DNA from 3 places in the Streptomyces sp. NPDC046900 genome. Region 3 is predicted to be linked to each of the others. Evidence: riboswitches for the same ligand, from Rfam matches in the RefSeq annotation. Region 3 holds a riboswitch; each other region holds the start of a gene.
What was found. A riboswitch is a leader RNA that binds a small molecule or an ion and turns the genes downstream of it on or off. The one in region 3 is predicted to bind S-adenosylmethionine.
Positions count from the first base shown of each region.

Region 1: another riboswitch for S-adenosylmethionine. It lies ahead of ABZ904_RS05835 (aminotransferase class V-fold PLP-dependent enzyme); the one in region 3 lies ahead of ABZ904_RS11325 (amino acid ABC transporter permease).
Region 2: another riboswitch for S-adenosylmethionine. It lies ahead of thrC (threonine synthase); the one in region 3 lies ahead of ABZ904_RS11325 (amino acid ABC transporter permease).

Region 1 is NZ_JBEYXD010000004.1:66,514-76,700, forward strand. Features, by position in the region: gene ABZ904_RS05810 (heme-copper oxidase subunit III) at 1-263, shown strand, start outside; gene ABZ904_RS05815 (c-type cytochrome) at 377-1,189, shown strand; gene ABZ904_RS05820 (Rieske 2Fe-2S domain-containing protein) at 1,186-2,244, shown strand; gene ABZ904_RS05825 (ubiquinol-cytochrome c reductase cytochrome b subunit) at 2,241-3,902, shown strand; gene trpD (anthranilate phosphoribosyltransferase) at 4,044-5,108, shown strand; SAM riboswitch class IV at 5,851-5,967, shown strand; gene ABZ904_RS05835 (aminotransferase class V-fold PLP-dependent enzyme) at 6,161-7,522, shown strand; gene ABZ904_RS05840 (Lrp/AsnC ligand binding domain-containing protein) at 7,602-7,883, opposite strand; gene ABZ904_RS05845 (rhomboid family intramembrane serine protease) at 7,880-8,611, opposite strand; gene ABZ904_RS05850 (hypothetical protein) at 8,767-9,006, shown strand; gene ABZ904_RS05855 (NYN domain-containing protein) at 9,041-10,187, shown strand, end outside.
Region 2 is NZ_JBEYXD010000012.1:27,380-37,566, forward strand. Features, by position in the region: gene nagA (N-acetylglucosamine-6-phosphate deacetylase) at 1-1,134, opposite strand, end outside; gene ABZ904_RS14665 (ROK family protein) at 1,134-2,078, opposite strand; gene ABZ904_RS14670 (extracellular solute-binding protein) at 2,226-3,476, shown strand; gene ABZ904_RS14675 (DUF3263 domain-containing protein) at 3,649-3,876, shown strand; gene otsB (trehalose-phosphatase) at 3,957-4,814, shown strand; gene ABZ904_RS14685 (trehalose-6-phosphate synthase) at 4,879-6,309, opposite strand; gene ABZ904_RS14690 (glucosyl-3-phosphoglycerate synthase) at 6,395-7,339, opposite strand; SAM riboswitch class I at 7,559-7,715, shown strand; gene thrC (threonine synthase) at 7,734-9,014, shown strand; gene ABZ904_RS14700 (MoaD/ThiS family protein) at 9,057-9,332, shown strand; gene ABZ904_RS14705 (cold-shock protein) at 9,781-9,984, shown strand.
Region 3 is NZ_JBEYXD010000008.1:160,865-171,051, forward strand. Features, by position in the region: gene ABZ904_RS11300 (NtaA/DmoA family FMN-dependent monooxygenase) at 1-606, opposite strand, end outside; gene ABZ904_RS11305 (LLM class flavin-dependent oxidoreductase) at 629-1,837, opposite strand; gene ABZ904_RS11310 (putative leader peptide) at 1,949-2,080, opposite strand; gene ABZ904_RS11315 (ABC transporter substrate-binding protein) at 2,211-3,236, opposite strand; gene ABZ904_RS11320 (amino acid ABC transporter ATP-binding protein) at 3,310-4,095, opposite strand; gene ABZ904_RS11325 (amino acid ABC transporter permease) at 4,092-5,132, opposite strand; SAM riboswitch class IV at 5,501-5,611, opposite strand; gene ABZ904_RS11330 (glutathione S-transferase C-terminal domain-containing protein) at 5,699-6,580, opposite strand; gene ABZ904_RS11335 (MarR family transcriptional regulator) at 7,008-7,523, shown strand; gene ABZ904_RS11340 (GNAT family N-acetyltransferase) at 7,739-8,077, opposite strand; gene ABZ904_RS11345 (pirin family protein) at 8,100-9,089, opposite strand; gene ABZ904_RS11350 (carboxymuconolactone decarboxylase family protein) at 9,213-9,701, shown strand; gene ABZ904_RS11355 (MFS transporter) at 9,970-10,187, shown strand, end outside.

The sequences.
Region 1 (10,187 bases), on a different contig from region 3:
TCGAGTACACCGAGCTGGTCAAGAAGGACGGCCTCTCGCTGTCCTCGGACCCGTACGGCTCGGTGTTCTACCTGACCACCGGCTTCCACGGCCTGCACGTGACGGGTGGTCTCATCGCCTTCCTGCTGGTCCTCGGCCGCACCTACGCGGCGCGGAGGTTCACACACGAGCAGGCGACCGCCGCCATCGTCGTGTCCTACTACTGGCACTTCGTCGATGTCGTCTGGATCGGCCTCTTCGCCACGATCTACATGATCAAGTAGTCGGCCGTCGGCCGCGGCGGACGTTCACCCGATCGGGGAGAACCGAACGCCCGAGACGATCCGATCCTTTTCCAGAAGCATCGACGCAGAAGATCCTGACACCGGGGTAATCCGTGAAAAAGCTCTCCGCACGACGACGCCATCCGATGGCGGCGCTCGTCGTCCTACTCATCGCGCTGACGCTCTCCGGGGGGCTGTACGCCGCGTTCGCGCCCGCCGGTAAGGCGCAGGCCGATGACACCGCCCAGTCCCTCGCCATCGAGGAGGGCAAGAAGCTCTACCAGGTGGGCTGTGCCAGCTGCCACGGCACCGGCGGTCAGGGCTCCTCCGACGGCCCGAGCTTGATCGGCGTGGGCGCGGCGGCGGTCGACTTCCAGGTCGGCACCGGCCGTATGCCCGCCGCGACCTCGCAGGGCCCCCAGGTGCCGGCGAAGAAGAACATCTACTCGCAGGCCCAGATCGACCAGCTCGCCGCGTACATCGCCTCTCTCGGCGCCGGCCCGGCCGTGCCGACGAAGAACGACTACAGCCCCGAGGGTGCCGACATCGCCCGGGGTGGTGAGCTCTTCCGCACCAACTGCGCGCAGTGCCACAACACCGGCGGCAAGGGCGGTGCGCTGACGCACGGCAAGTTCGCGCCGACCCTTGAGGGCGTCGCCCCGAAGCACATCTACGAGGCCATGCAGACCGGCCCGCAGAACATGCCGTCCTTCCCGGACACCACGCTGTCGCAGCAGAACAAGAAGGACATCATCGCGTACCTCCACGCGGTCGACGGCGACCAGACCGTGAACCCCGGCGGCCTCGAGCTGGGCGGCCTCGGACCGGTCTCCGAGGGCCTGTTCGCCTGGATCTTCGGCCTCGGCGCGCTGATCGTGGTCGCCGTCTGGGTCGCCGCTCGGACCGCAAAGGCCAAGAAGTCATGAGTAGCCAAGACATTCCAGAAGAGAACCTGCCCGCTGAGCAGGACACCGCGCACGGTGCAGTGACGGTGGCGGACGAGCAGAACCCGTTCGCCGACCCGGGCCTGCCGCCCCACGAGCACCGCATCCAGGACATCGACGAGCTGGCCGCCAAGCGGTCCGAGCGCACGGTGGCCATGCTGTTCACCGTGTCGATGCTGGCCACCCTCGGCTTCATCGCCGCGTACGTGACGATCCCGAACGACAGGTCGATCTTCGTCTTCCCGATCGGGCACATCAGCGCGATGAACTTCGCGCTGGGTCTGACGCTGGGCGTGGCGCTGTTCACGATCGGCGCGGGCGCGGTCCACTGGGCCCGCACCCTGATGTCCGACATGGAGATCGCCGACGAGCGTCACCCGATCGAGGCCCCCCCCGAGGTCAAGGCGAAGGTCGTCGCGGACTTCCAGCAGGGTGCCAAGGAGTCGCAGTTCGGCCGGCGCAAGCTGATCCGCAACACGATGTTCGGCGCGCTGGCCCTGTTCCCGCTCTCCGGCGTCATGCTGCTGCGCGACCTGGGTCCGCTGCCCGGGACCAAGCTCCGTCACACGATCTGGTCCAAGGGCAAGCTCCTCGTCAACATGAACACGAACCAGCCGCTGCGTCCCTCGGACGTCGCGGTGGGCTCGCTCACCTTCGCCAAGCCTGAGGGCTTGGAGGAGACCAACGAGGACTTCCAGGTCCAGATCGCGAAGGCCGCCCTGATGATCGTCCGGCTCCAGCCGGAGAACATCAAGGACAAGAAGGAACTCGAGTGGTCCCACGAGGGCATCGTGGCCTACTCGAAGATCTGCACCCACGTCGGTTGCCCGATCTCCCTGTACGAGCAGCAGACGCACCACGTCCTCTGCCCGTGCCACCAGTCCACCTTCGACCTCTCCGACGGTGCCCGAGTCATCTTCGGCCCGGCCGGTCACGCCCTGCCGCAGCTGCGCATCGGCGTCAACGCGGACGGCTACCTCGAGGCGCTCGGCGACTTCGAGGAGCCCGTCGGTCCTGCATTCTGGGAGCGCGGATGAGTACTACATCGAGCAACACGAATCCGTCTGCCGCCGGCTCGGCGGACAGCTCGCGCGGACGGGCACCGGCCGGCGAGCGCATCGCGGACTGGGTCGACGGCCGCCTGGGGATCTACTCCCTGGCGAAGTCCAACATGCGCAAGATCTTCCCCGACCACTGGTCGTTCATGTTGGGCGAGGTCTGCCTCTACAGCTTCATCGTCATCATCCTCACGGGTGTGTACCTGACGCTGTTCTTCCACCCCTCGATGAACGAGGTCGTGTACCACGGCAGCTATGTGCCGCTGCAGGGTCAGGCCATGAGCGAGGCCTTCAACTCCACGATGCACATCAGCTTCGATGTGCGTGGCGGCCTGCTCATCCGTCAGATCCACCACTGGGCCGCGCTGATCTTCCTCGCCGGCATGTTCGTGCACATGATGCGCGTGTTCTTCACGGGCGCGTTCCGCAAGCCGCGTGAGATCAACTGGCTGTTCGGCTTCCTGCTGTTCGTCCTCGGCATGTTCACCGGCTTCACCGGTTACTCGCTCCCGGACGACCTGCTCTCCGGCACCGGTGTCCGCTTCATGGAGGGCGCGATCCTGTCCGTGCCGATCGTCGGCACGTACCTGTCGTTCTTCCTCTTCGGCGGACAGTTCCCGGGCGGCGACTTCGTGGCCCGCTTCTACTCGATCCACATCCTGCTGCTGCCGGGCATCATGCTCGGCCTGGTGGTCGGCCACCTGATCCTGGTCTTCTACCACAAGCACACGCAGTTCGCGGGTCCCGGAAAGACGAACAACAACGTCGTCGGCATGCCGCTGTTGCCGGTGTACATGGCCAAGGCCGGAGGCTTCTTCTTCCTGGTCTTCGGTGTCATCGCGGCCATCGCGGCGCTCGCCACGATCAACCCGATCTGGGTCTTCGGGCCCTACCGTCCGGACCAGGTGTCCACGGGTGCCCAGCCCGACTGGTACATGGGCTTCTCCGAGGGCCTGATCCGTACGATGCCGGGCTGGGAGGTCAACTTCTGGGGTCACACGCTCGTCCTGGGCGTGTTCATCCCGCTGGTGATCTTCCCGCTGGTCCTGGTGACGATCGCGGTCTACCCGTTCATCGAGTCCTGGGTCACCGGGGACAGGCGCGAGCACCACATCCTGGACCGCCCGCGCAACGCCCCGACGCGTACGGCCTTCGGTACCGCGTGGATCGCCTGGTACTTCGTGCTGCTGATGGGTGGTGGCAACGACATCTGGGCCACGCACTTCCACCTGTCGATCAACGCGATCACCTGGTTCGTCCGCATCGCCTTCTTCGTGGTGCCGGTCCTCGTGTTCGTGGTCACCAAGCGGGTCTGCCTCGGCCTCCAGCGCCGCGACCGCGACAAGGTGCTGCACGGCCGCGAGTCGGGCATCATCAAGCGGCTGCCGCACGGTGAGTTCATCGAGGTCCACGAGCCGCTCAGCCAGGAGCAGCTGCACACGCTCACGGCGCACGAGCAGTACAGGCCGGCCGAGATCGGCCCGACGGTCGACGAGAACGGCGTCGAGCGGAAGATCAAGGCCACGGACAAGCTGCGCTCCAAGCTGAGCTACGGCTACTACGGGGACACCAACCAGATCCCCAAGCCCACGGTCGAGGAGTACAAGGAGATCACGAGCGGCCACGGCCACCACTGATCGCTGCGCACGCCACACGCCACAGTCGAAGGGCCCCGTCCGGTGTTCGGACGGGGCCCTTCGCCGTCTGCCGGGCTGGATAGGGTGGACCTGTTCGAGATATGCGTCCCGTAGTCCGGGACAACGACCCAGGAGCGGCTTATGAGCGCTGTGACCCCCGCTGGAGGCGACACCGCGGCGGGCCGTTCCTGGCCCCAGGTACTGAACGGGCTGCTGGACGGCCGTGACCAGAGCGCGGACGACACGGCCTGGGCGATGGACCGCATCATGCGCGGCGAGGCGTCGGACGCGCAGATCGCCGGGTTCGCGGTGGCACTGCGGGCCAAGGGCGAGACGGTGGAGGAGATCACCGGCCTCGTCCGTGCGATGTACGAGCACGCGAACGTGATCGAGGTGCCGGGGCCGACGGTCGACATCGTCGGTACGGGCGGTGACGGCGCGAAGACGGTGAACATCTCCACGATGTCGTCGATCGTGGTGGCCGGCACCGGAGCCAAGGTCGTCAAGCACGGCAACCGGGCCGCGTCCTCCGCGTCCGGGGCCTCGGACGTGCTGGAGAAGCTCGGGGTCAATCTGGAGCTGCCGGTGCACCGGGTGGCCGAGGTGGCCGAGGAGGCCGGGATCACCTTCTGCTTCGCGGTGAAGTTCCACCCCGCGCTGCGGCACGTGGCGGCGGCGCGCGGGCAACTGGGAATCCGTACGACGTTCAACATCCTGGGCCCGCTGACGAACCCGGCGCGGGTGAAGGCCCAGGCCGTGGGTGTCGCTGACCCGCGGATGGCGCCGATCGTGGCGGGGGTCCTCGCCGAGCGCGGCAACTCCTCGCTGGTGTTCCGGGGCGACGACGGTCTGGACGAGCTGACGACCACATCGACCTCCCGGGTCTGGATCGTCCGCGACGGCAAGGTCACCGAGGAGGCCTTCGACCCCCGGGACGTGGGGATCGAGCTGGTCCCGGTGGAGGCGTTGCGCGGTGCCGACGCCTCTTACAACGCCGATGTGGCGCGACGGGTGCTGACCGGTGAGACGGGCCCGGTAAGGGACGCCGTACTGCTGAACTCGGCGGCGGCGCTGGTGGCGCTGGAGCCGGGTTCCGGGTCGCTCGCGGAGCAGATCCGGGCCGGGATGGAGAAGGCCGTGGAGTCCATCGACTCGGGGGCGGCCAAGCGGACGCTGGACCACTGGGTGGCGGCGACCCACGCCTGATGCCCGTGGGGCCCGGGGCGCGGTGCTCCTCGGCTCCGCTACGGGCTGTTCCGGGTGTGCCTGACAGGGGTGCCCCACCGGCTCAGGGCCGGTGGGGCCCACCAGGCATCGCTGCCCGGCGGGCCGCCCGTCCGGCGCTCAGGCGCCTTCGCGGCCGTGCACGCATCCCCGGCTGTGGATGGGCCTTCGTGGCGACGTACGGGTCGCGGTCTGCGGAGCGGCCTTTGTACCCGCGCGCGTCCCCGTCTCGGGTGCGGCCTTGGTGGCGGTGTGCGGGTCGCGGTCGGCGGTCCGGCCGTCGTGGCCGTGCTTGGCTCGTGGTCTGCGGTCCGGCCGTCGTAGGCGTGTGTGGATCGCGGTCTGCGGTCCGGCCCCCACGGCGGTGTGCGCGTCCCCGTCTCCGGTGCGGCCTTCGTGGCCGTGCGCGGGTCGCTGTCGGCGGTGCGGCCGTCGTACGCGTGTGTGGATCGCGATCTGCGGTCCGGCCCCCACGGCGGTGTGCGCGTCCCCGTCTCCGGTGCGGCCTTCGTGGCCGTGCGCGGGTCGCTGTCGTCGTGGTCGTGTGTGGGGCGTGGTCTGCGGTCCGGCCCCGCGTGGCCGTGTTCGCGTCCCCGTCCCCGGACCGCCCACCACAGCCGTGCGCGCGGCCCCTCTCCGGACCGGGCCTTCGCAACCCTGTGTGCATCCCGGCATCCGGACAGAAGTTGCGGCCGTGCGATCACGTCCCGTAGCGTCCTGTGCAGGTCATGAGCGACAGTCATTCGGCCCCGGCCGGCTGTCCGGCAACCCTCCGTCCGTGGCGGGGTGCCCCGGGTGAGGACCAGGCCGTAGGCAGCGAGGTCTGCGGCAAGCGCGGACCCCTCGCGTCACCAGGGGTCCTGGTCGTTCGAGGGAGCCTTCCGTGAGCAAGCGAATGCGATAGGGCCGCAGAGCCCCGCTTCCGCATCCCCTTTTCACCTCTTTTCACCTTTCCCGTGCCGATGACGCAGCCGCGCGCCGTCGTGCGCGCCGTCCGGCACGGCGATCCCACCTGCTCACACGGGAGTGCACCCATGTCCGTCTCCACCCTTGCCGCCGACCCGTCCGTTTGTGCCCCGCTGCCCGTTCTGGGCCGGGATGTCGCCGTCCCGCTCGTCACAGGCGGAGAGGTCACCTACGCCGCGCTCGACTACGCGGCCAGCGCCCCGGCACTCCAGCGTGTCTGGGACGACGTGGCGGCCTACGCCCCGTACTACGGCAGCGTCCACCGCGGTGCCGGATACCTCTCGCAGCTGTCCACCGACTTGTTCGAGAACGCCCGACGGACCGTCGCCGCGTTCCTCGACTGCCACGAAGAGGACGAGGTGATCTTCACCCGGTCCACCACCGACTCGCTCAACCTCCTCGCCGCCACCCTTCCGGACGACTGCCAGGTCTTCGTCTTCGAGACGGAACACCACGCCTCCCTGCTGCCCTGGCGGGGTGCGCGCGTCACCTGCCTGGACGCCCCGCGCACTCCGCAGCAGGCCGTCGCGACCCTGGAGCGCGCCCTCGCCGACCGCGATCCCCACGGCCCGGCCCTGGTCTGTGTCACCGGCGCCTCGAACGTCACCGGCGAGCTGTGGCCGGTGCGCGAGCTCGCGGCGGCCGCCCATGCGCACGGCGCCCGTATCGTGCTGGACGCCGCCCAGCTGGCCCCGCACCACCCGGTGTCGGTCAAGGACCTGGACGTCGACTGGATCGCGTTCTCCGGGCACAAGCTGTACGCGCCGTTCGGTTCCGGAGTCCTGGCCGGCCGTGCCGACTGGCTGCGTGCGGCCGAGCCCTACCTGGCGGGCGGGGGCGCCAGCCGCAAGGTCACCCGGCGCACCGACGGGGGAGTGGACGTCGAGTGGCACGAGAGCGCCGCACGGCACGAGGCGGGCTCGCCCAATGTCATCGGCGCCTACTCCATCGCCTCGGCCTGCAAGGCCCTCACCGAGGCCGGTTTCGACGCCCTCGTCGCCCGCGAGCAGTACCTGATCGAGAAGGTCCGGGAAGGGCTGGCCGGGGTCCCGGAGGTCAAGGTGCTCTCCCTCTTCGGCGACGACTCGCCCCGCGTCGGGGTCATCTCCTTCGTCGTCGAGGGCTGGAACAGCTCCCACTTCGCCGCCGCGCTCTCCGCGGAGTACGGCATCGGCGTCCGCGACGGCCTCTTCTGCGCCCACCCGCTGGTGCGCACGCTGCTGGGCGCCGACCCGCAGACCCAGGGGGAGTGCGGCGCCCCCGAGGCGGCACCCGGTGAGAAGTCGCTGAACGCGATCCGCGTCAGCTTCGGTGCGGGCACGCCCGACGAGCACGTGGAGCGTTTCCTCGGTGCGGTCAAGGAACTGGTCCGCGACGGTGCGAAGTGGAACTACCGCACGGAGGACGGCCGTTGCGTGCCGGCGGTCTGAGCCACGGGGACACGACCAGGTGGGCTCTCTCCCGTCCGCCCCGCGGCGGACGGGAGAGCGGCCCCTGCGGCCGGGGCCGCTAGTTGTCGAGCCCGATCGCGAACGCCGCCTCCAGGTCGTGCTGGGAGTAGGTGCGGAAGGCGACGTGCGTGTCGGTGCCCAGAACGCCCGGGATCTTGCTGATCCGCCCGGGGATGACGTCCGCCAGGTCGTCGTGGGCCTTGACCCGGACGATGGCGATGAGGTCGTAGGTGCCCGTGACGGAGAAGACCTCGCTGACGGAGTCCAGCGCGGCGATCGACTCGGCGATCTCGGGGATCCGGTCCACGCTGGTCTTGATGAGGACGATCGCGGTGATCACGGCTGGTGTTCTCCCTCGGGGGCCTGGACTGGGGGTTTCACCCTACTCGTACGGCCGTAGCGCACCCATGCGTAGACGAAGCCGAGGGTGAAGCCGACCAGGTGGGCGAGGTAGGCCACCCCCGGACCCTGGCTGGCGCGGCCCGCGGCCATCCACTGCAGGGCGGCCCAGAAGGGCAGCACCACCCACGCCGGGAAGCGCAGCGGCAGGAAGAGCAGGAAGGGGAAGAGACTGGTCACCCTGGCCTTGGGGAACAGGAACAGGAACGCGCCGAGGACCGCGGAGATCGCCCCGGAGGCCCCGACCAGCGCCTGGGCCGAGCTCTCGTTGGCCGCGGCGTACCCGAGCAGCGCCAGGTAGCCGCAGCCCAGGTAGAACAGGGCGAACTCCAGATGGCCCATCCGCTCCTCGGTCATCGCCCCGAAGACATAGAGGAAGAGCATGTTGCCCAGCAGATGCACCCAGGTGCCGTGGACGAACAGTGCCGTCACGGGGGTGATCGCGGCCCGCGGTGTCCCGCTGAAGAGCTCCGCGGGCACCACGCCCCAGCGGGCGAAGTAGGCGCGCTCGGCGGCCAGCAACGCGTCCCCGGTGCCGTACGCCGGATTCAGGCCCGCGGCCGGTCCCATCACGAAGATCAGACAGCACAGGGCGATCAGGCCGTACGTCACCGGCGCCGACTGTCCCCGCAGGGCTCCGGCGGCCGTCCTGCTCCAGGTGCTGAACATGGGACAGAGCATGGCGTAACCGCACTGATGGGCACAGAGTGCCTCGCCGCTGAGACGGGCAGGCGGCGGGTACTCGCCAGGCCGTAGGGTTACGAGCCACACGCTCCAGGGAAACTGGCGCATCACGGAGACTGGAAGAAGGAAGAGAAGCCACGATGACGGTTCCCCTCCCGACCGAAACGACCCGGTGGCGCTGCACGCTCTGCGGCAACCTCACGCGTTTCGACGTCACCCGCTCGTCGAAGGTGGTCGAGTACGTGCACCTCGATCTGGCCGGAGAGCCGAAGGTAGAGGAGCGCGAGGTGGTCAGTGAGACCATCGAGTCGGTGCGGTGCCGCTGGTGCAACGCCGTGGATCAGGTGGAACTCGTGGACAGGCCGGGCGCCGGCTCCTGAGGGAGGCGGCCTCGCACAGGCATTGGGGTGACGGATGGTGGAGACTTCGGGCGGGGAGCCGGTCGACGGCACCGCTGAGGTGCTCGACCGTCCGCTGCCCGACGGTGTGCGTCACCGGGTCGTGCAGATCGTCTCCGACGGTTTCGGCGGGCTGACCCTCGGCGAACTGCCCGCACAGCTGCGGCAGTATGCCCGGTTCGCTCCGAACCGCCGTGCGAAGTTCGCCGGCAACGCGATGGCGGCGTCCCTGGAGACCGATGCGCTGTTCCGGCAGCGGATCGGGGAGAAGCTCCGAGAGGCTCAGCCGGAGCTCGCCGACGCCCTCGACTCCGGCTCGCCGCCCGCGGCCGCGGACCCGCTCGACGTGGCCGCCGCGGCCTATGTACTGCGTCCGGTGGGCTGGGTGAAGCTGGTGACCGCCGCGGGCGAGGAGGCCCAGCGCGCGCACGCCGAGCGTGCCGACGAGGAGAGCCGGGCCGAGCTGGAGCGGCTGCGCGAGGAGTTGGTGGCCGCCCGCGGCCAGACCCGGGCCGAGACCGAACGGCTGCGTACGGAACTGGAGTCGGTGCGCAGGGAAGCCGAATCGCTTCACCGCAAGCTGCGTGCCGCCCTCAGTGACGTCAAGCGCGGCGAGGCCGCCCTGCGCAAGGCCCGCAGTGAGATCGAGGCCGTCCGTGCCGAGGGGCAGACGGCGGTGTCCTCCGCCGAGAGCGAGAGCCGCCGGCTCAAGGCGCGCCTCGGCGAGGTGGAGGCCAACCTCGAGGCCACGCGCAGAGCGGCGCGCGAGGGGCGCAGCGTCGAGGACATGCGCGTCCGGCTGCTTCTGGACACCGTGCTGGAGGCGGCGCAGGGGCTGCGGCGGGAGCTGGCGCTGCCGCCGGTCTCCGTACGGCCGGCCGAGACCGTGGACGCGGTGGAGCCGGGACGGATGACCCCGAAGGACATCGCGGCCCGTGCGCTCTCCGAAAACGATCCCGCGATCCTCGACCAGTTGCTGGCACTGCCGCAGGCGCACCTGGTCGTCGACGGCTACAACGTCACCAAGACCGGTTATCCGCAGATGCCGCTGGAGAAGCAGCGGCTGAGACTCCTCGGGCAGCTCTCGCAGCTCGCCGCGCAGACCGGCGCCGAGGTCACCTGCGTCTTCGACGGAGCCGAACTGGCCGCGCCCGTCCTGCTCG
Region 2 (10,187 bases), on a different contig from region 3:
CTCGCCGCGGCGCATCACGCCCTTGAGGGCGAAGTCCGCGTCCAGCAGCACCAGGTCGGCGTCCTTGCCGGGCTCCAGGGAGCCCACGCGGTCGTAAACGCCCAGCAGCTTCGCCGGGTTGACCGAAATGGCCGCGACGACGTCCTGCACCGGCAGCCGGTCGACGGTGACCGCCCGCCGGAACGCGCGGTCCAGGGTGAGCGTCGAGCCCGCGATCGAGCCGCCCTCCACCAGGCGCGCCACGCCGTCGGCCACCTCCACCTCGAGCGGGCCGAGCATGTACCGCCCGTCGCCGCCACCGGCCGCGTCCATCGCGTCCGTGATGAACGCGACCCGCCCCGCGCCCGCGTGATGGAACGCCAGCTGGAGCGAGGCCGGGTGCAGATGCGTGCCGTCGTCGATCAGTTCGACCGTGATCCGCTCGTCCTCCAGGAGCGCCGCGATGGGGCCCGGGGTGCGGTGGCCGAGTGGCGGCATCGCGTTGAAGAGGTGGGTGGCGACCGTGGCACCCGCGTCGATGGCCTGCACTGTCTGCTCGTACGTCGCGTCCGTGTGCCCGATCGCGGCGATCACGCCGTGCTCGGCCAGCAGCCGCACCGACTGGATGCCGCCGGGCAGTTCGGTGGCGAGGGTGACCATTTTCGCGTGGCCGCGGGACGCGTCGATCAGCTTGCGGACCTCCGCCGGATCGGGGTCGCGCAGCAGTTCCTCGGAGTGCGCGCCCTTGCGGCACGGGGAGATGAACGGTCCCTCGAAGTGGATGCCGGCGATGTCGCCCTGCTCGGCCAGTTCCGACAGCAACCCGGCCTGCTTGGTCAGGAAGCCCATGTCGTTCGTGACGGTCGAGGCGACGAGGGTCGTGGTGCCGTGCGACCGGTGGGTGCGGATGGCCGCCAGGGCGTCCTCCGCCGTGCCCGAGAAGGACGCACCGCCGCCGCCGTGGTTGTGGATGTCGACGAATCCGGGTACCAGCCAGTGGCCCCGTACATCGGTCACCTGCGCACTTCCGGCGGCCTCCGGCCCTGGAGCACCGGCGTCGACGATCCGTGTGCCCTCGACGACGACGCGGCCGTCGTCGACGATCCCGGCGGGCAGCACCACCCGGGCACCGGCGAGAACCTTGCTAGCGGCCATCAGGTGGTTACCTCCGAACGGTCGGTGGATTCGAGGAGATCCCAGGCGAGGAGTCCCGCGCCCAGGCATCCAGCGGTGTCTCCCAGGGCCGCGGGGACGATCGACGGCGCTCTCTGGAAGGTGAGCCGCCGCCGGACGGCGTCCCGCAGCGGTGTGAACAACGTTTCCCCTGCCTCGGCGAGCCCGCCACCGATGATGAGCGTGCGCGGGTCCAGCAGGGTGAGGGCGGTGACCAGGCCGTCGGCGAGTGCGTCCACCGCCTCCTGCCAGACCCGGACGGCGTTCGGCTCACCGGACGCCACGGCCTTCGCGCAGTCCGAGGCGTCCGCCTCCGGGTCCCCGGAGGCCTCGGCCCATGCCGCGCTCACCGCCGCGGCGGACGCGTAGCGCTCCAGGCAGCCGTGCTGGCCGCACGGACACGGGGTCCCGCCGGGCCGTACGACGACATGGCCGATCTCGCCCGCGAAGCCGTGGGCGCCGGCCTCCACCCGGCCGCCGATCCCGATGGCGCCCGCGATGCCGGTGCCGAGGGGCACGAACAGAAAGCGGTCCGCTCCCCTGCCCGCGCCGATCCGGCCCTCGGCGAGCCCTCCGGTGCGCACGTCGTGCCCGAGCGCGACGGGCGCCCCGGCCAGGCGGTGGCTGAGCAGGTCACGCAGGGGTACATCGCGCCAGCCGAGGTTGGCCGAGTAGGCGGCGATGCCGCGGTCGGCGTCGACGATGCCGGGGACGGCCACGCCCGCGGCGGCGGCCGGCTCGCCGAGGTGCCGTTCGCCGTGTGAGCGCAGCTCGGCGGCGAAGCCGAGGATCGACTCCACCACCGCTTCGGGCCCGCGCTCGCGGCCGGTGGCCCTGCGCGCCTGGTGCAGCAGCTCGCCGCCGGCCCCGACCAGGGCGGCCTTCATCCCGGTGCCGCCCACGTCGAGGGCGATGACATGTCTCACGGAAACAGTGTGGCGCCTGCACCCGTAAGAGGTCTAGTCCACTCACGTGGTGTAGACCTGATGTCGATAGTCCAAATAGCAAGACAACAGGGTTGGTCTAGAAAAGTGCAGCGGCGCAGGACGCGTAGGACGACATGGCAGCAGGGTCTGATCGCGGCGGTGTCCGCTCTGGGAGCGACAGGGACTCTGGCGGCCTGCGGAGGCCCGGCCGGCTCCGATGACGTGACGCTGCGGCTGGTGGCCGCGGACTACGGGGACTCACCGGCGAACAGCTCCAAGAAGTACTGGGACAAGCTGGTCCACGACTTCGAGGCGGAGCACCCGGGGATCAAGGTCGAGGTCGGCCTCTACTCCTGGAACGAGGTGGACCGCAAGGTCAAGGAGATGGTCGCCGCGGGCCACGCGCCGGACATGGCGCAGATCGGGGCGTACGCGGACTACGGGGCGGCGGGGAAGCTGTACCGGGCCGACGAGGTGCTCTCGATCCCCGTCCAGGCCGACTTCGCCTCCGAGCTGAGCGACGCCGGGAAGGTGAACCGCGTTCAGTACGGCATGCCGTTCGCGGCGTCGACACGGCTCCTCTTCTACAACAAGACGCTGTTCTCCGAGGCGGGGATCACTCCTCCCACGAGCTGGAGCGAACTGGCGGCGGACGCGCGGGCGCTGAAGGCCAAGAGGGTGAAGTTCCCGTACGCGCTGCCGCTGGGCCCGGAGGAGGCGCAGGCGGAGACGATGCAGTGGCTGCTCAGCGGCGGCGACGGATACCTGGACGGCTTCGGTTTCTACGACCTCGACTCCGCCCAGAACGTGGCCACCTTCGACTGGCTCAAGGACGAGCTGGTGGACAAGGGCCTGACGGGTCCCGTCGCGCCGGGGAAGCTGAACCGCGCCGACGCCTTCGCCGCCTTCACCCGCGGCGAGGTCGGCATGCTGAACGGGCATCCCTCGCTGATGAAGACGGCGCGGGCGAAGGGCGTGCGGTTCGGCATGGTGCCGATGCCGGGGGCCGACGGCCGGGCGAAGTCCACGATGGGCGTGGCGGACTGGATGACGGCGTTCAGGCAGGACGGCCACCAGGACCAGATCCGCGCGTTCCTCGACTACGTGTACGACGAGAAGAACGTGCTGGCGTTCTCTCGGGAGTACGACCTGCTGCCGGTCACGAGCTCGGCGCAGGAGACGATGGCGGCGTCGCCCAAGGACGCGGATCTGTCGCCCTTTCTCGAGGAACTGCCGACCTCGGAGCTGTATCCCGCCGGCAAGACGTCCTGGGCGGGCGTCAGCGCGGACATCAAGCAGCAGATAGGCAAGGCGGTCGGCCCCGGCGGCAGCCCGGCGGCGATCCTGGGCGGGCTGCAGCGGTCGGCGGTGACGGCCGACAGCAGCTCCGCGGGCTAGCCTCCGGCGGGGCAGGCGGTAAAGGTACCGGTCCGCTCGGGGACCGCGCTCCCGTACCCCGGGCCGACCGGCCTGGGGCTCGCTCTCGCCCCTCGATCTTCCTCTCGGCTTCGGCCGAGGGGTGGGGGGCCGCGATGGGCCGACTGTCGGACCCTGCGGCTACGGTTCCTCCATGGACGACCTCACCCCCCGCGAGAAGGCCATCCTCGCTCTGGAGGGACACGGTTTCTCCGGCCCGGGGGCCAAGGAGCGTGCCATACGCGAGCAGCTCGGTCTCGCCCCCGTCCGGTACTACCAGCTGCTCAACGCCCTTCTCGACGATCCGAGAGCCCTGGCGCACGCCCCGGTCACCGTCAACCGGCTCCGCCGCGTCCGCGAGTCCCGCCGCGCCGAGCGCTGAGCGCGCCGCGCGGCGGGGCGCGCCGCCCGCGCATCCCCGAGCCATGCGTGAGCCCGCCCTCGCGCGGATAGGGTCGTGTCATGGGCAGCCACACGGACTCCTTGCCGACGCCCGCCACCCCGGCGGGGCGCGACGGTCTCGACGCCATCCTCGCCCGGCCCGAGCGGGCCGTTCTCGCCTTCGACTTCGACGGGACGCTCGCCCCGATCGTCCCCGACCCCGATCAGGCCCGCGCCCACCCCGACGCGGTGCCGGCCCTCGCGGCCCTCGCCCCCAAGGTCGCCTCCGTCGCGGTCGTCACCGGCCGCCCGGCCGGCGTCGCCGTCCGCCACGGCGGCTTCGCGGACGTGCCCGGACTCGAACACCTCGTGGTTCTCGGCCACTACGGCGCCGAACGCTGGGACGCCCGCACCGGCACCGTCGACGCCCCCGCCCCGCATCCCGGCGTCGCCGCCGTCCGCGCCGAACTCCCCGGCGTCCTCGACCGGATCGGAGCCTGGAGGGGGACGTGGATCGAGGAGAAGGGGCGTGCCGTCGCCGTGCACACCCGCCGCGCCGAGGATCCGCAAGCCGCTTTCGAGGCCCTGCGCGAACCCCTCGCCGACCTCGCCACCCGGCACGGGCTGATCGTCGAGCCGGGCCGCATGGTCCTGGAGCTGCGCCCGCCGGGCATGGACAAGGGGGTGGCCCTGCTGGAGTACCTGCGCGAGATCGGTGCGGGAGCGGTCATGTACGTCGGCGACGACCTCGGCGACCTGTCCGCCTTCGCGGCCGTCGAAAAGCTCCGCTCGGACGGCGTGTCCGGCCTCCTTGTCTGCAGCGGCAGCGAGGAGGTCACCGAACTGGCCGAACGCGCGGATCTGGTGGTCGACGGCCCCGGAGGAGTGGTGCGGCTGCTGAGGGCGCTGGCACAGCGGCTCGCCGAACCGCCCCGATAGGGGCGAGGGGGCAGGCCGTCGGCACGAGCGGCCCGTGGACGGCCGGCGGCCCGGAGCGGACCGCTCAACCCTCCAGTGCGGCCAGCTGTTCCAGGAACCACCGGGCCGGGGGCAGCGCCGTGGCCTGCGCGGCCAACCGCTTCGTGCGCTCCGCGCGCTCACCCGGTCCCATGGACAGCGCCTGGTGCAGGGCCGCCGTCATGCCCCCGATGTCGTACGGGTTCACCGGCACCGCGTCCTCGGCCAGCTCCTCGAACGCCCCGGCCTCCCGGGACAACACCAGTGCGCAGCCTTCGTCGGAGACCACCGGGACCTCCTTGGCGACCAGGTTCATACCGTCCCGGATCGGGTTCACCAGGGCCACGTCCGCCAGCCGGTACGCGGCCAGCGAGCGCGCGAAGTCGTCCTTCACATGCAGCTCGACCGGAGTCCAGTCCGCGGTGCCGTACCGCGAGTTGATCTCCGTCGCCACCCGCTCCACCTCCGCGGTGTAGTCCCGGTAGACGGCCAGGTCCTGGCGGGAGGGGTACGCGAAGGCGATGTGGACGACCCGTTCGCGCCACTCGGGACGGGATTCCAGCAACTCCTCGTAGGCCAGCAGCCCGCGCACGATGTTCTTCGACAGCTCGGTGCGGTCCACCCGCACGATCGTCTTCCGGGGCCTGCCGTCGGGAGTCGTGCCGATCTGCTGCCGCAGCGCCGCCATCCGCTCGTTCACGTCCGGCTGGTGCGCCCGCCACCGCAGGAAGTCGGCGTCAGCGCCCAGTCCGTGCACACCGATGCGCGTGCCCGAGGCGCTGCCGGGGCCGAGGACCGCGTGGCAGCACTCGGTGAACGCGTCCGCCCAGCGCTGCGTCAGGAACGCCGCCCGGTCGGCGCCCAGGATCCCGCCGAGCACCTGCGCCGCGATGTCGTCGGGCAGCATCCGGAAGTACTCCGGCGGCGCCCACGGAGTGTGCGAGAAGTGACCGATCCGCAGGTCCGGGCGCAGACCGCGGAGCATCAGGGGGGCCAGAGTGAGGTGGTAGTCCTGGATCAGGACCGCCGCGCCCTGGCCCGCCTCCTGGGCGAGTGCCTCGGCGAACGCGCGGTTGTACTCCTCGTAGGCCTTCCACTGGCGCCGGAACGCCGCGTCGAAGACCGGCTCGAGCGGCGTCTGGTACAGCATGTGGTGCACGAACCACAGCACCGAGTTCGCGATGCCGTTGTACGCGTCGGCGTGCACCTGCGCGTCGATGTCGAGCATCCGTACGCGCTGCCCGCCGGTGTCGGCCGGATCGAGCGCACCGCCCGTGCGCCGGACGGCCTCACGGTCGGCGTCGTTCAGGGCGGAGCAGATCCAGACGGCGTCCGTGTCCGGGCCGATCGCCGACAGTCCGGAGACCAGTCCGCCACCGCCCCGCTTGGCGGTGAGCTCCCCCCTCTCGTCCAGCGTGTACGAGACCGGGCCGCGGTTGGAGGCGACAAGTACGGAAGCCGTGTGCGGGGAAGCCATGCCACGAAACCTAGCCCGGAGCCTAAACGCTCAAACGTTCCATTCAGCCGTATGCGGAGCCGTATACAACGGGTTCCGCAGCCATTCAGGCCGCCTTTCGTTCCATGTACTCGGCGATCTGTTCCATCGGCGGCCGCTCCTCCGTGTCCACCGAGTACGTCCGTGGCTCGAACCCACCCGCCACCCGTTCGAACTGGGTGAGGGACGGGCGGATCAGATGACCGCGGGCCAGCCGGAGCTGTGCGGTGCGGTAGATCGCGGCGGCCATGCGGCCGAGCGCCTGTCCGTCCTGGTGGCGGTGCTTGCGCACTCCCACGTCGACCTGGGCGAGGGCGTCCAGGCCCACCAGGTGCAGGGCGTCGACCAGCATGCCGAGCTCCACCCCGTACCCGACCGGGAACGGCAGCCGTTCCAGCAGGGAACGGCGGGCCGCGTACTCGCCGCCGAGCGGCTGTACGAATCCGGCCAGCTGGGGCCAGTGCATGTTGAGCAGCGGGCGGGCCATCATCTCCGTGACACGTCCGCCCTGGCCGGCCGTGGCGCCGAGCGGCCGGTCGTACATCGCCTTCACCAGGTCCACGCCGGGGTCGGTGAGCAGCGGGCCCACGATTCCGGAGACGAACTCCGAGGAGAACTCCCTCAGGTCCGCGTCGATGAAGCAGACGATGTCGCCACGGGTGACGAGCAGGGACCGCCACAGCACCTCGCCCTTGCCGGGCACGGCCGGGATCCGCGGCAGGATCGCGTCGCGGTGCACCACCTTCGCGCCGGCCGCCGCGGCGACCTCGGAGGTGCGGTCGGTGGAGCCCGAGTCGACGACGACGATCTCGTCGACGAGTGGGACCTTCTGCATGAGGTCGTGGCGGATGGCGGCGACGATGTCGCCGACCGTCTCCTCCTCGTTCAGCGCGGGCAGCACCACACTGACCGTTGAGCCGGACGAGCGTTTCGCGGCCAGGATCTGGTGGAGCGGGCGATCGGCGACGGACCAGGAGCGGGTGCTCAGCCAGCGCTCTACTTCTTCCAGCACAGTCTGCGACTCCTCACATTCGTACGGCGGTGGTCGGCAGAAGAGATCGGAAGAGATCCCCGAGTGGGACTCGCACGGGGTGCGGGTGGTGATCCGTCCATCTCGCGGTTCGGACGACTCTCTCAACTTTCCTGGCCTTCGGTTACAGTCTTGAACAACGCCGGTGACCATCGCATGTCGGGGGTCGCCGTCGCTCACCACGGTGAAACAACCGCATACCGCTCATCCAGAGGGGCAGAGGGACACGGCCCGATGAAGCCCCGGCAACCCTCCAGTCGGTTCTCGTAGATCGCTCCTGATCGTCTTCGCGAGGCTCCCGGCTAGGGAAGGTGCCAAATCCGTCTCACGGCGAGATGCGTCGTGAGGAAGATGAGGAGAAAGGGCCTCGCCTGACATGGCTGTGCAGACAGTTGCAAGCACCACCGACTCCGTGAATCTCGGTCCCGCCGCGGCTCTCTCGTGTCGTGAGTGCGGCCACCGGGTGCCCCTCGGCCCGGTCTTCGCCTGCGAGGAGTGTTTCGGCCCGCTGGAGATCGCGTACGACTTCTCGGGCTACGACACCGAGGAACTGCGTAAGCGCATCGAGGCCGGCCCCGCCAACATCTGGCGTTACGCGCCGCTGCTGCCGGTCCCGGCGGACGTCGCCGGCAAGCCGAACCTCAACCCGGGCTGGACCAAGCTCGTCCAGGCCGACAACCTGGCGCGCGAGTTGGGCGTCACCGGCGGGTTGTATGTGAAGGACGACTCCGGCAACCCCACGCACTCCTTCAAGGACCGTGTGGTCGCCCAGGCGCTGGAGGCGGCGCGCGCCTTCGGCTTCACCACGCTCTCCTGCTCCTCCACGGGCAACCTCGCGGGCGCGGTCGGTGCCGCGGCGGCCCGTGCCGGCTTCCGCTCCTGCGTCTTCATCCCGCACGACCTGGAGCAGGGCAAGATCGTCATGGCAGCGATCTACGGCGGCGACCTCGTCGGCATCGAGGGCAACTACGACGACGTGAACCGCTTCTGCTCCGAGCTGATCGGCGACCCGGCGGGCGAGGGCTGGGGCTTCGTCAACGTCAACCTCCGTCCGTATTACGCGGAGGGGTCCAAGACCCTGGCGTACGAGATCGCCGAGCAGCTCGGCTGGCGGCTGCCCGACCAGATCGTGGTCCCGATCGCCTCCGGCTCGCAGCTGACGAAGATCGACAAGGGGCTGCAGGAGCTGATCAAACTGGGGCTCGTGGAGGACACGCCCTACAAGATCTTCGGGGCGCAGGCCGAGGGCTGCTCGCCGGTGTCGGTCGCCTTCAAGGCGGGCCAGGACGTCGTACGGCCGCAGAAGCCGAAGACGATCGCCAAGTCGCTGGCCATCGGCAACCCGGCCGACGGTCCGTACGTCCTCGACATCGCGCGCCGCACGGGCGGTGCGGTGGAGGACGTGACGGACGATCAGATCGTCGATGCCATCAAGCTGCTCGCCCGTACGGAGGGCATCTTCGCCGAGACGGCCGGTGGCGTGACCGTCGGTGTCACGCGCAAGCTCATCGAGAGCGGTGTCCTCGATCCGGCGAAGACGACGGTCGTCCTCAACACCGGCGACGGTCTCAAGACGCTGGACGCGGTGGCCGGCACCGGGCTCACCGCCACGATCCGCCCGAACCTGGACTCCTTCCGTGCGGCCGGGCTCGTCTGAGCGCCCGTCCCGCCGGCCGTACCCCACCGGAGGTCACACCCCATGAGCGTCACCGTCCGCATCCCGACCATCCTGCGCCCCTACACCGGCGGCCAGGCCGAGGTTCCCGCCGAGGGCGGGAACTTGGCGGAGGTCATCGCCGACCTGGAGAAGAACCACACCGGCATCGCGGCCCGCGTCCTGGACGACCAGGGCAAGCTGCGCCGCTTCGTCAACGTGTATGTCAACGACGACGACGTCCGCTTCGAGCAGGGCCTCGAGACGGTGACGCCGGACGGCGCCGGCGTCTCCATCATCCCGGCGGTGGCGGGCGGCTGACGGTTACTCGGCCAGCCGATCATTACCCTCGGTAACTCAAGTCACCGAGAGTTCATCGAATTGCCCTCTCCGTGAGACAAGCGGAGGGGGCAATTCTGCATGGTTGAGCACGGTACAGTTGGGGAACCCGCTCCCGGTTTCCCCGCCGGGTGCTCTGAGTTCCTGCCGTAGGCCGATAAGAAGTAGCCAAAGTAGGCAGGGTTTTTGAGCCATTCGCTCCTTTTGCAGGGCCCGACTTGCCCTGAATTCGGATGAATTCTCCGTACATTCCCGACCGGTCGTGCCCGGAATTCTCGTCCGATTGACCTGTTGCAGACGGCAGTTGGACAGATACATTCAGCCGCGGTCGACGCGTTCCGGCGCACGCCCCCAACCGTTGGGGGGTGAGGTCTGACCCGGGTCCGCGAAGTGTGGATCTGTGCAAGGGCCAGTAATAGGGGAGTTAGGCATGGCTCAGGGCACCGTCAAGTGGTTCAACGCGGAGAAGGGGTACGGCTTCATCGCGGTCGACGGTGGTGCGGATGTTTTCGTCCACTACAGCGCGATTCAGATGGACGGCTACCGCACCCTGGAAGAGGGCCAGCGGGTCGAGTTCGAGATCTCGCAGGGTCAGAAGGGGCCGCAGGCGGACATGGTCCGACTGGCCGGCTGAAGAACGCGCCGACGACTGAACTGTTCGACGTGTCGAGGGGCTCGTATCCCGGTTCGGGGTACGAGCCCCTCGGTTTGCCCGGGGCGGGGGCGCGCGGGCGCGCCCTGGTCAGCCCGCGTTCACCTGAGTACCCCCTCGCGCCCACCCGCCACCCGGCCGCCACCCCTCAACGAGCCCGCTCCGCGGGCGCACCTCGCGCCCAC
Region 3 (10,187 bases):
GCCGTGGATGTCGAAGTGCTGTCCCTCGTGGACGAAGGCGCCGGCCTTCGCGTCGCGCAGGAAGAAACCGGTGGCCTGGTCGGCGGCGATCTCGTCGCCCCGCCAGGAGTCGAAGAGTTCACTGGCGGTGGCCAGGAACTCCTTGGCGCGGGAGTAGCGCTCCTCCTGCGGCAGGAAGCCGCCGCGGCGGAAGTTCTCGCCGGTGAAGGCGTCCCAGGAGGTGACGACGTTCCAGGCGGAGCGTCCGCCGGAGAGGTGGTCGAGGCTCGCGAACTGGCGGGCCACCTCGTAGGGCTCGTTGAAGGTCGAGTTGATGGTGCCCGTCAGGCCGAGGTGGTCGGTGACGGCCGCGAGCGCGGCGAGCACGGTGAACGTGTCGGGCCGGCCCACCACGTCCAGGTCGTAGATCTCGCCGCCCTGCTCCCGCAGGCGCAGCCCCTCGGCGAGGAAGAGGAAGTCGAACTTGGCGCGCTCGGCGGTCTGCGCGAAGTGCACGAACGAGCTGAACTCGATATGGCTGCCGGCCTTGGGGTCGCTCCACACGGTGGTGTTGTTGACGCCGGGGAAGTGGGCCGCGAGGTGGATCTGCTTGAGCGGCTTGCTCATGGTGGTCGGGAATCCTTCCGGCTCAGGCTGCGGAAGCGGCATAGCGGTTGGCGGGACGGGCAAGGCCCAGCAGCCCGCGCAGGGTGTCGGCCTCGTAGGCGGTGCGGAAGGCGCCGCGGCGCTGCAGTTCGGGAACGAGTCCGCGGGTGATGTACGGCAGGTCGTGCCCGGCCACGGCGGGCCACAGCCGGAAGCCGGACAGTCCCGTCGACTGCAACTCCAGGAGCAGATCGGCCAGTTGTGCCGGTGTGCCGGTGAAGATCCGGGCGTCGCCGGTGTACGGGTACCCGGCGAGTGCGTCCAGGCGCTCCCGGCGTTCGGCGGCCTCGGCGGGGTCGTCGTCGAGGAAGACCACCAGGTCGCCGAAGAGGTGCAGCGGTTCCCCGGCCCGCCCGGCCGCGCTCTGCTCGGCCCGGATCTCGGCGACGATCGCCCGGGCCTGCTCGGTGTCGTGCGGGGTGACGTAGCCGAGGTCGGTGGAGCGGGCGACGAGCCGGAAGGGCACGGTCTGGTGGGCGAGGGCGGTGACAGGGGGCTGGCCCTGCGGGGGGCGTGGCGTGATGGAGGGGCCCTTGACGCTGAAGTGCCTGCCCTCGAAGCCGATGTAGTGCAGTTTGTCGCGGTCGATGAAGCGGCCGGTCGTGACGTCCCGGATCTCCGCGTCGTCCTCCCAGCTGTCCCAGAGCCGGCGCACGACCTCGACGTAGTCGGCGGCCTCGTCGAAGAGGTCGGTCACCAGGTCCTGTGCGGCGGGGTCACCGTAAGCCTCGATACGGGGGATGGTGCGGCGGCCGAAGTGCGCGGCTTCGTTCGGGCGCGCGGTGATCTGCACGCGCAGCCCGGCGCGGCCGCCGCTGACGTAGTCGAGCGTGGCGATCGCCTTGGAGGTGTGGAACGGCTCCGTATGCGTGGCGACCACGGTCGGCACCAGGCCTATGTGCCGCGTCAGAGGAGCGACCCGTGCCGCGGTCAGCAGGGCGTCGAGGCGTCCGCGGACCTGGTCGGTGCGTTCGTCCGCGTCCAGGAAGTGCGAGGACTGCGGGCCGAGGCCGTCCTCGAAGGTCACGAAGTCGATCAGGCCGCGCTCGGCCTCGGCGACGAGGTCCACCCAGTAGCCGGCGGTGAACAGGTCGCCGGGCCGGGCCACCGGTTCCCGCCAGGAGGCCGGGTGCCAGCCGGTGCCCTCCAGGGCGACGGCAAGGTGCAGAGGGGAAGGAGCAGTTGAGGACACGAGTGGGTGCCTTCCTGAATTCCGTACGGGATCGCCGACCCCTTGCGCAAGCCGGGTACGGCGGCGGGCGAGCGAAGCGGGATGAGAGCCCCGGCCCGGGCCGGGGAGGGGTCAGGAGCGACAGAGCGCGCCGGCCACGCGCAGCAGATCGATGTGGGGCCGGGAGTGCAGGCGGACGGTGCGCGGTGCATGTGTCACGTCCGTCACCTCCGTACGTCGGGCGCGGCGGGCGCGCCGGCACATCTCCCCGTCACAACGCCCTGGTCGCGGTCTCTGTTCCTGGTGTGAGGCCACCGGCCGGGCATCCGGACCAGATGGCGGTGCCGGATGCCCACACGGGTGCGAGCTGCGGCCGGTCGCGGTGCCGCGGGGATCAGGAGTTGTCGACCGGCAGGCCGGGCGGGTTGATCTCGGACTTGGTGACGGCCTCGTTCGAGAGGTTCCAGGCGGCCAGCCACTTGGCGTACTGGCCGTTCTCGATCAGGTGGTTGATGGCCTCGGCGAGCGGCTTGGCCAGCCCGCTGTCCTTCTTCGCGGTCGCCGCGATCAGACCCTGGAGCGTCTCGCCGGCGCCGGAGAACGTGCCCGCGCTCCGGGTCGCCTGCGGCGTGTTCGCGACCTGAGTGATGTGGTACGCGATACCGGGGTTGGGACCGAAGTACGCGTCGATCTTTCCGCCGGCCAGCGCCAGGTAGGTGCTGTTCTGGTCCTGGAAGTACTTGACGGTGAGCTTCTTGCCCTCCTTGGCCAGCTTGGCCTTCCACTCCAGCAGGATCTTCTCCTGGTTGGTGCCGGAGCCGACGGAGACAGTCCTGCCCGCGAGGTTCTCGTAGTCGCCGCCCAAGTTCCAGGTGCTCTTCCTGGGCACCTCCCAGCCGAGGTTGTCCTGGCGGTAGGAGGCGAACTCGTACTTCTTCTTGCGTTCCTCGGTGTCGGTGACATTCGAGAAGGCGACGTCGACCTTGCCGCTGTCGATGCCGACGAAGAGGTTCTCCCAGGTCGAGTTCTTCACCTCGGGCGTGAGCCCGAGCACCGCGGCCACCAGGCGGCCGAGGTCGGGCTCGGCGCCGGTGAGACTCTTCTGGTCGCTGCCCACATAGGCCAGCGGCGGGAAGCCGGAGGGCAGGGCGCCGACGCCGATCTCCAGCTTGCCGCTCTTGCGGACGGCCGCGGGCAACTCGGCGCTGATGGACGTGACCTCGGGCACCTGGAGGGTGGTCTGTTGCGCGGCGCCGTTGGAGAGCCGGCCCACGGTGACCGTGCCGGAGGAGGCACTGTCCGTGGTGGTGGCGGCGTCGCTGTCGCCCCCGCACGCGGCGAGCCCGGCGGCGAGGGCGACTACGGCGGTTCCCGCGGTGAGACCGCGAAGGATTCGGCGGCGGAGACGGAGCGCAGGCATGGCTGTCCTTGTCCGGTGGGCGGTGAACATGAGGGCATGGGGGGAGACTTGGGGAACGGCAAGGCCGCGGACTTCAGAGCACCTTGCTCAGGAAGTCCCGGGTCCGCTCGTGCCGTGGATTGCCGAGGACCTCGGCGGGCGGCCCCTGCTCGACGATGCGGCCGCCGTCCATGAAGACCACCCGGTCGGCGATCTCCCGTGCGAAGGCGATCTCGTGCGTGACGATGAGGAGGGTGGTGCCGCCGCCGGCCAGGTCCTTGATGACGGCCAGCACCTCGCCGACGAGTTCGGGGTCGAGGGCGGAGGTGGGCTCGTCGAAGAGGATCACACCGGGGCGCAGGGCGAGCGCGCGGGCGATGGCCACCCGCTGCTGCTGGCCGCCAGACAACTGCCGCGGATAGGCCCCGGTCCGGTCGGCGAGTCCGACCCGGGCGAGCAGTTCGCGGGCGAGTTCCTCGGCTTCAAGCCTGGTCAGCCGGCCGGTCGCACTCGGGGCCAGGGCCACGTTGTCCAACACGGTCAGGTGCGGAAAGAGGTTGAAGTTCTGGAAGACGAAGCCGATGCGGCTGCGCTGGGCCAGGATGACCCGCTCGCTCAGCTCCTTGAGGCGGTCCCCGTGCCGGCGGACGCCGATGGGCTCGCCGCCCACGCTGACATAGCCGCGTTCGGGCTTCTCCAGGTGGTTGATCACCCGCAGCAGGGTGGACTTTCCCGAGCCGGAGGGTCCGAGGATCACGGTCACCTCGCCCGGACGTACCGTCAACTCGATGCCGTCCAGCACCCGGTGGGCGCCGTACCACTTGTGCACATCGTGCACCTCGACCGCGGCGGAGTGCGTCTCGAGCGTCTGGGTGGTCATACGGCGGCCTCCCTGCGCGCACGTGCCCGCAGCTCACGCAGACCGGTGCGGAGCCTCTGCAACGGGGTCGGCGGCAGGGTGCGGGTGGCGCCCCGGGCGTAGTGCCGCTCGACGTAGAACTGGACGACGGACACGATGCTCGTGAGGATCAGGTACCAGACGGTGACGACCAGCAGCAGCGGCACGATGTCGCCGGGGTAGGTGCTGCCCATGGTCTGCGCCGAGCCGAAGAGATCGAGCAGCGAGACATAGAACACCAGCGAGGTGCTCTTGATCAGTCCGATCAGCTGGTTGACGTAGTTCGGGGTGATGGACCTGAGGGCCTGCGGGAAGACGATTTTCCTGAACTGGTGGCCCCTGGGCAGACCGAGGGCGGCGGCGGCCTCGTGCTGACCCTGGTCGACGGAGAGGATGCCGCCCCGGACGACCTCCGCCGCGTACGCGGCCTCGTTGAGGCTCAGACCGACCACGGCGACGGCCATGTCGGTGGCCAGCCTGGACTCGTCGAAGGTGAGGAAGGCGGGGCCGAAGGGCACCCCGATGCTCAGCGTCCGGTACAGCGCGCTGAAGTTGTACAGGAAGATCAGCACGACGATCAGGGGTACGGACCGCAACGCCCATACGTAGGTCCAGCTGACGGCGCGCAGCACGGGGCTCCGGGAGAGCCGCGCGAGCGCCAGCACGATCCCGCCGAGCAGGCCGGCCACGGCGCTGAGCGCGGCGACTTCGAGAGTGATCAGCAGTCCGTCGAGGATGGTGGGGCGCAGGAACCAGTAGGCGAACCGGTCCCACTGGTAGAAGGGGTTCGAGACCAGGCCGTGGACGAACTGGGCCACCACGACCAGCACCACGGCCGTGGCGATCCAGCGGCCGGGGCGGCGCAGGGGCTGTACCCGCTGGGCGGTGAGCGGTCGGCCGGAAGCGTCCGGCGAGGGGTCGCGGACCGGGTGGGCTGGAGTGGTGGGCGTGGCGTCGGCGGTGGCTTCGGCCGTCGGCAGGGCGTCGACGGACACGGCTGTGCCTGGGGGTTCAGTCATGGAGGGCTCCGGCAGGTCGGACACCCGAGGACCGCGGCGGCGGTGCGTGACCACGACAGGCCGGCAGGGCAGGGGTCGCTCTGCGGAGCGGGGCAGCGCACGGGGTCGCACGGAACCGGGGGCTGGGCGGACAACGGCACACCGCTCAAGCGGTGTTCGTCACGGAGGCGGGGCTGGTGGAAGTCGTCAGCCCCGACAGCGGGCGCGGCCCGGTGCGGTACACAGTGCGCTGCTGACGCGCAGAAGGTCGACGGCCCGGTCGGCGACGAGCAACTGTGCGTACGGCTGTACGCAGCACTGAGGACGGCGTGCGGCCGTCCTGGAAGCTGCGTACATGTCCGCCACCTGTCGCTGTCCTGGCCCCTTGGGCCTCGCGCTTACCGAAACGTCATCCCGGTCCGGTCGTCACCTGGGGCACCCCACCGCGGCGCGAGGGTTGCCGGTCAGCAAGCCAGGGCTTGTCGCTGACGCTCATGACCGTTCTGAGCCGTAAGTAAGTCAGGCCCCGGAACCGATGTCAATGTGCGTCCATCAGGTGATACATCGGCCTACGGACGGACACCCCGTCAACTGGCCCGTACCGGCGCGCTGTCGGGCACGTGCGCGGCCCAGTCGAGGATCTGCACCGCCGCCCCCGCGGCCTCGAGACCACGGCAGCGCGCGTGGTGCCGGCGGGCGATGCCGTCGAGGTCGAGGTGCGGGCCGAAGGCCGGACGGGCGGCCAGCCGGCGGGCGTAGGCCCACAGATGCGGGTGGCCGGCGATGCGGTGCACCGCGTCTGCGTCCAGGTGCCAGCGGTGCACGGTGTCCAGTTGCACCAGGCTCACCCACAACTCCACGTCGGCGGCGGTGAGTTGGTTGCCCAGCACATACTCCTGACGCTCCAGCCGGCCCTCCAGCGCCCGCAGGGTGCACAGCAGCGAGGTGAGCGCGTCGGCCCGCTCCTCCGCGCCGGCGTCGGCCCGACCGGCGCGCTGTGCGGCCGCCTCGAGACCCTGCGCGCACAGGCGGCGCACACCCTCGAGCTCCGCGTCGGCGCCCTGCGGGTACAGCACATCGCAGCCGGCGCCGAAGTGCCGGGCCAGGTCGCGCATGATGTCCGGGGCGTGCGTGCTGACGATCCGGCCCGACCAGTCGTCGCTGAGCACGGGCGCGACGGCCGCCCCGGGGTAGTGGTGGGCACTCGCCTCGTACAGCGGGCGCAGCGCGGAGTGCTCGCCGCCGGGGCCGTCGGGCACCGCGGGCAGGAGGGTCACGGGGCAGACCTCGTCGAGACCGAGGAGGCTGTGGGTGACGGCTGTCCGCAGACAGTGCGGACAGGGAAGCGACAGGTGGAGGCGGTAGCGGCGGGGTACCGCGTAGTGACCGCTGCGTGCGTCGCGGCCGATGCGGCCCCGGAAGGCCGGGACGGACGACGGCGGGAGTGCGGTCAGGGCATGGGCGGACATGTCTCTCCCCGGGTACTGGTACGCGAAGATGCGGAGGGTGGCGGCCCGGCGGGCAGGTGACGCTCCCCGGCCCGCACGGCGGGGCGCGGGGTTCCGGCACGGCCGGTTCAGCTCGAGGCGCCGGCCGCGCTGCAGACCCGCAGCAGATCGATGTGACGGCGGGAGGTCAGAAGAAGGGACTGCCGACGTGTGCGGTGCACACGGCCGATGACCGGCTCCAGGCGTCCCATGTTTCCCTACCTATTGACTAGGAAATCCCACTGGAGTGTCGAGCGGGCTCCGGTCTGCGTCAAGGGGGCCGTCCGCAATGTGAGAGCGAGGGGGCCCGTCGCATCGGAACGCGGTGGTTCGTCCCCGGTCGGTCCGGCCCATTTCCCCATCTGTCGGGCCCGTGTCCATATCTGGACGGCCGGTAGACTCGGGGACCATGGCCGACTCCCCCGCCCCCGCCGACCAGCCCGCATGCGAAGGGTCGGCCGAGGACACGCTGCTGCCGGCCGAACTGCGCGCCTGGATGCAGTTGCTGGCCGCTGCCGGGGCGATCGAGCAGCGGCTGCGTTCCCAGGTCAAGGAGTCGCTCGGGGTCTCGCACGACGAGTTCCTGGTGCTGTGCCTGCTCGCCGAGCAGCCCGGCGCCGCTCTGCGCATGTCGCGGATCGCCGAGTCGCTGGGCCGCCCCAAGACCCGTCTGACCTACCAGATCGCCTGTCTGCAGCACGCGGACCTGGTGACCCGGCGTTCGGTGTGCGGCGACAAGCGGGGCATCGAGGTCGCCCTCACGGACAAGGGACGGCGGCTGCTGCGGGAGGTCTCTCCGGCGCTGGCCGAGACCGTCACCGAGGCCGTGCACGGGATGATCGACGACCGGCAGTGCGAGTCGCTGCGCGGCCTGCTGCCCGAGGTGGCCGACGCCTCCGTCGCCGGGTCCGACACGGCCGTCTGACGGCCGCACAAGGGCGCGTCACGCCGCGTCGCCCTCCACCTCCGACAACCAGCGGTACGGGTTGCCCGCGGGTTGCCCACCCGTGACGGCCGCCGGTACGGGCTCCCCCACGCGCGGCGGAGTCCGCTAGGCCCTGGCACCGCGGACTCCGGGCGGCCCGGCCGGGCCGGACCGCCCTCCTGTGGCGGTGGGAGGCCGCCGTAACCGCCCGGGCCTCAGCCCAGTTCTCCGTCCAGCCACTCCAGGACGTCGGGGGTGGCGGGGTCGGTGATGTCGGCGAACTCCTCGTGCTTCTTGAGGAACTTGGCGACGTAGGGGCAGACCGGCACGATCCGCTTCCCGGACTCCCGTACGTCGGTCAGCGCCTGCTGGACCAGCTGCGAGGCCAGGCCCTGTCCGGCGAAGGCGTCGTCGACCACCGTGTGGTAGAAGACGCGCTGGTCGCCGCGGTCGCGGTAGGCGGTCAGACCGGCGCGCCGGCCGTCGACCAGGATCTCGTAACGCTGCTTGGCGTCTACCCGCTCGACGGTGGGAGCGGCGGACGGCTGGCTCATCGGGATGCCTTTCGTCTGGAGGTCAGCGGCGCGCTGGGTTCTTGCGCGGCGTGATGACGGCGTTCGGCAGGGCGGGGGCGGGAAGGCGATCTCCCGGGTACCCCTCGACCGCGCCGAAGCGGTCGGAGGCGTTCTGCCACTCCTCGCGGGCCCGCACGATGTCGTCATGGCTGCGGCCGATGAAATTCCACCACATGACGATCTCTTCCTCGAAGGGGGTGCCGCCGAGCAGAACCGTCCGGGCCGTGTCCGCGGACTCGTTGACCAGTGTCAAGGGCTCGGTGCCCGGTGCGGCGTACCCCAACTCCGCCGGGTGCAGCAGGGTGCCGGCCATGCGGACCTCGCCGTGGTCGACAAGGAGACCATGCTCGAAGTCCGGGTCCACGGCGAGCGTGATCGCCGCACCCGCATCGAGGACGATCTCGGCGCCGAGCAGCGGTGTGAAGGTCCGCACCGGGGAGGCCTGCCCGGCCAGGGAGCCGAGGAAGACCCGGAGTTCGGCGCCGTCGATCCGGAGTGGCTCGGGTACGTGGTGCTGGAAGTCCCGTGCGGTGTGCCGGTGTTCCCCGGGGAGTGCCACCCACAGCTGCACACCGTGCAGGACGGTGGTTCCCGGTGTCGACACCTCCGAGTGGCTGATGCCGTACCCGCCCGTCATCAGGTTCAGCTCACCGGGCCGCACGAAGGCGTGACTGCCCAGGCTGTCACGGTGCTCGATCTCCCCGCTGAACAGCCAGCTCACCGTCTGCAGCCCGGTGTGCGGGTGCGGGGCGACGTCCATGCCACCGGTCTTCGCGACGTCGTCGGGGCCGTAGTGGTCCGCGAAGCACCAGGCTCCGATCAGGGTCCGGGCCCGCTGGGGCAGCGTGCGCCGCACCGGCATCGCCCGTGGGCCGCCCAGCGGCACCTCGCGCGGGGTGAGCACCTCTATCTCCGGCACTTTCGCCTCCCGTCGGTCGTCCACCGCCGCTCCGCAGCGCACTTCGGCGGACTCCGCCTCGACGTTGCTCATGAATCAGCGCCCTCCGTCCCTGGATGGTTTTATATTCAACAATTATACAAGGATCATAGAACGATGATCCCGCCGGCGCAGCCGAGCACGGAGCCCCGAGCGGCGAACCCGAAGGAGTCCCAGTTGAGCAGCCGTACGACAGAGTCCGCGGGCCGGCGGATCTTCATCGACAAGCAGAGCCCGAAGGCCTACCACGCCCTGCTCGAGACGTCCGAGGCCGTGCGCTCCGTCGCCTCCGAAGCAGGGCTCGAGCGTATCCTCGTGGAGCTGATCAACCTCCGGGTCTCGCAGCTCAACGGCTGCGCCTACTGCCTCGACATCCACACCAGGGCAGCCCTGCGCGCGGGCGAGACCACGCAGCGGCTCGGCGTGCTGGCGGCCTGGCGGGACACCGAACTGTTCACGCCCGAGGAACGCGCGGCGCTCGCGCTGGCGGAGTCGGTCACCGAGGCGTCGGACGCCGCGGCCCAGGAGTCCGCCTACGACGCGGCCCGCGAGGTGCTCACCGACGACCAGATCTCCGCGGTGATCTGGGTGGCGATCACGATCAACGCCTTCAACCGGGTCTCGATCATGAGCAAGCACCCGGTGCGGGCCCACGTCCCACAGTGACGCATCGGGCCCGGCACGGAGGCACGGGGCGTGCTGGATGCGCTCATCTCCTGAAGAGATGACCGTTATCAAGAACCATCGCCGTGAACAGGGAAGCGAGCGGGGTACTGCGACGCTTATGCCGTCTGTGAGCACCGAGGACGCTGCTCTGTCACCGCACCGCACGCCGAGCCCTCCCGGCTCCTTCTGCGAAGAGGGGCCCGTGTCCCAGCCCATGGATGTCCGAACGTCACACAGGCGCACCACAAGCACGACACCGGCTCACGGTGTGCCGGGCCGGCTGATCGCACTGCTGGCCGCCGCCTGCGGTATGACGGTCGCCAACCTGTACTACGCGCAGCCCCTGCTCCCCTCGCTGCGGGACGTCTTCCACCTGAGCGAGGCCACCGCGGGCCTGTTGATCACGCTCACCCAGGTCGGCTACGTGATCGGCATGCTCTTCCTGGTCCCGCTCGGCGACCGGCTGGAGAAGCGCTCCCTGATCAC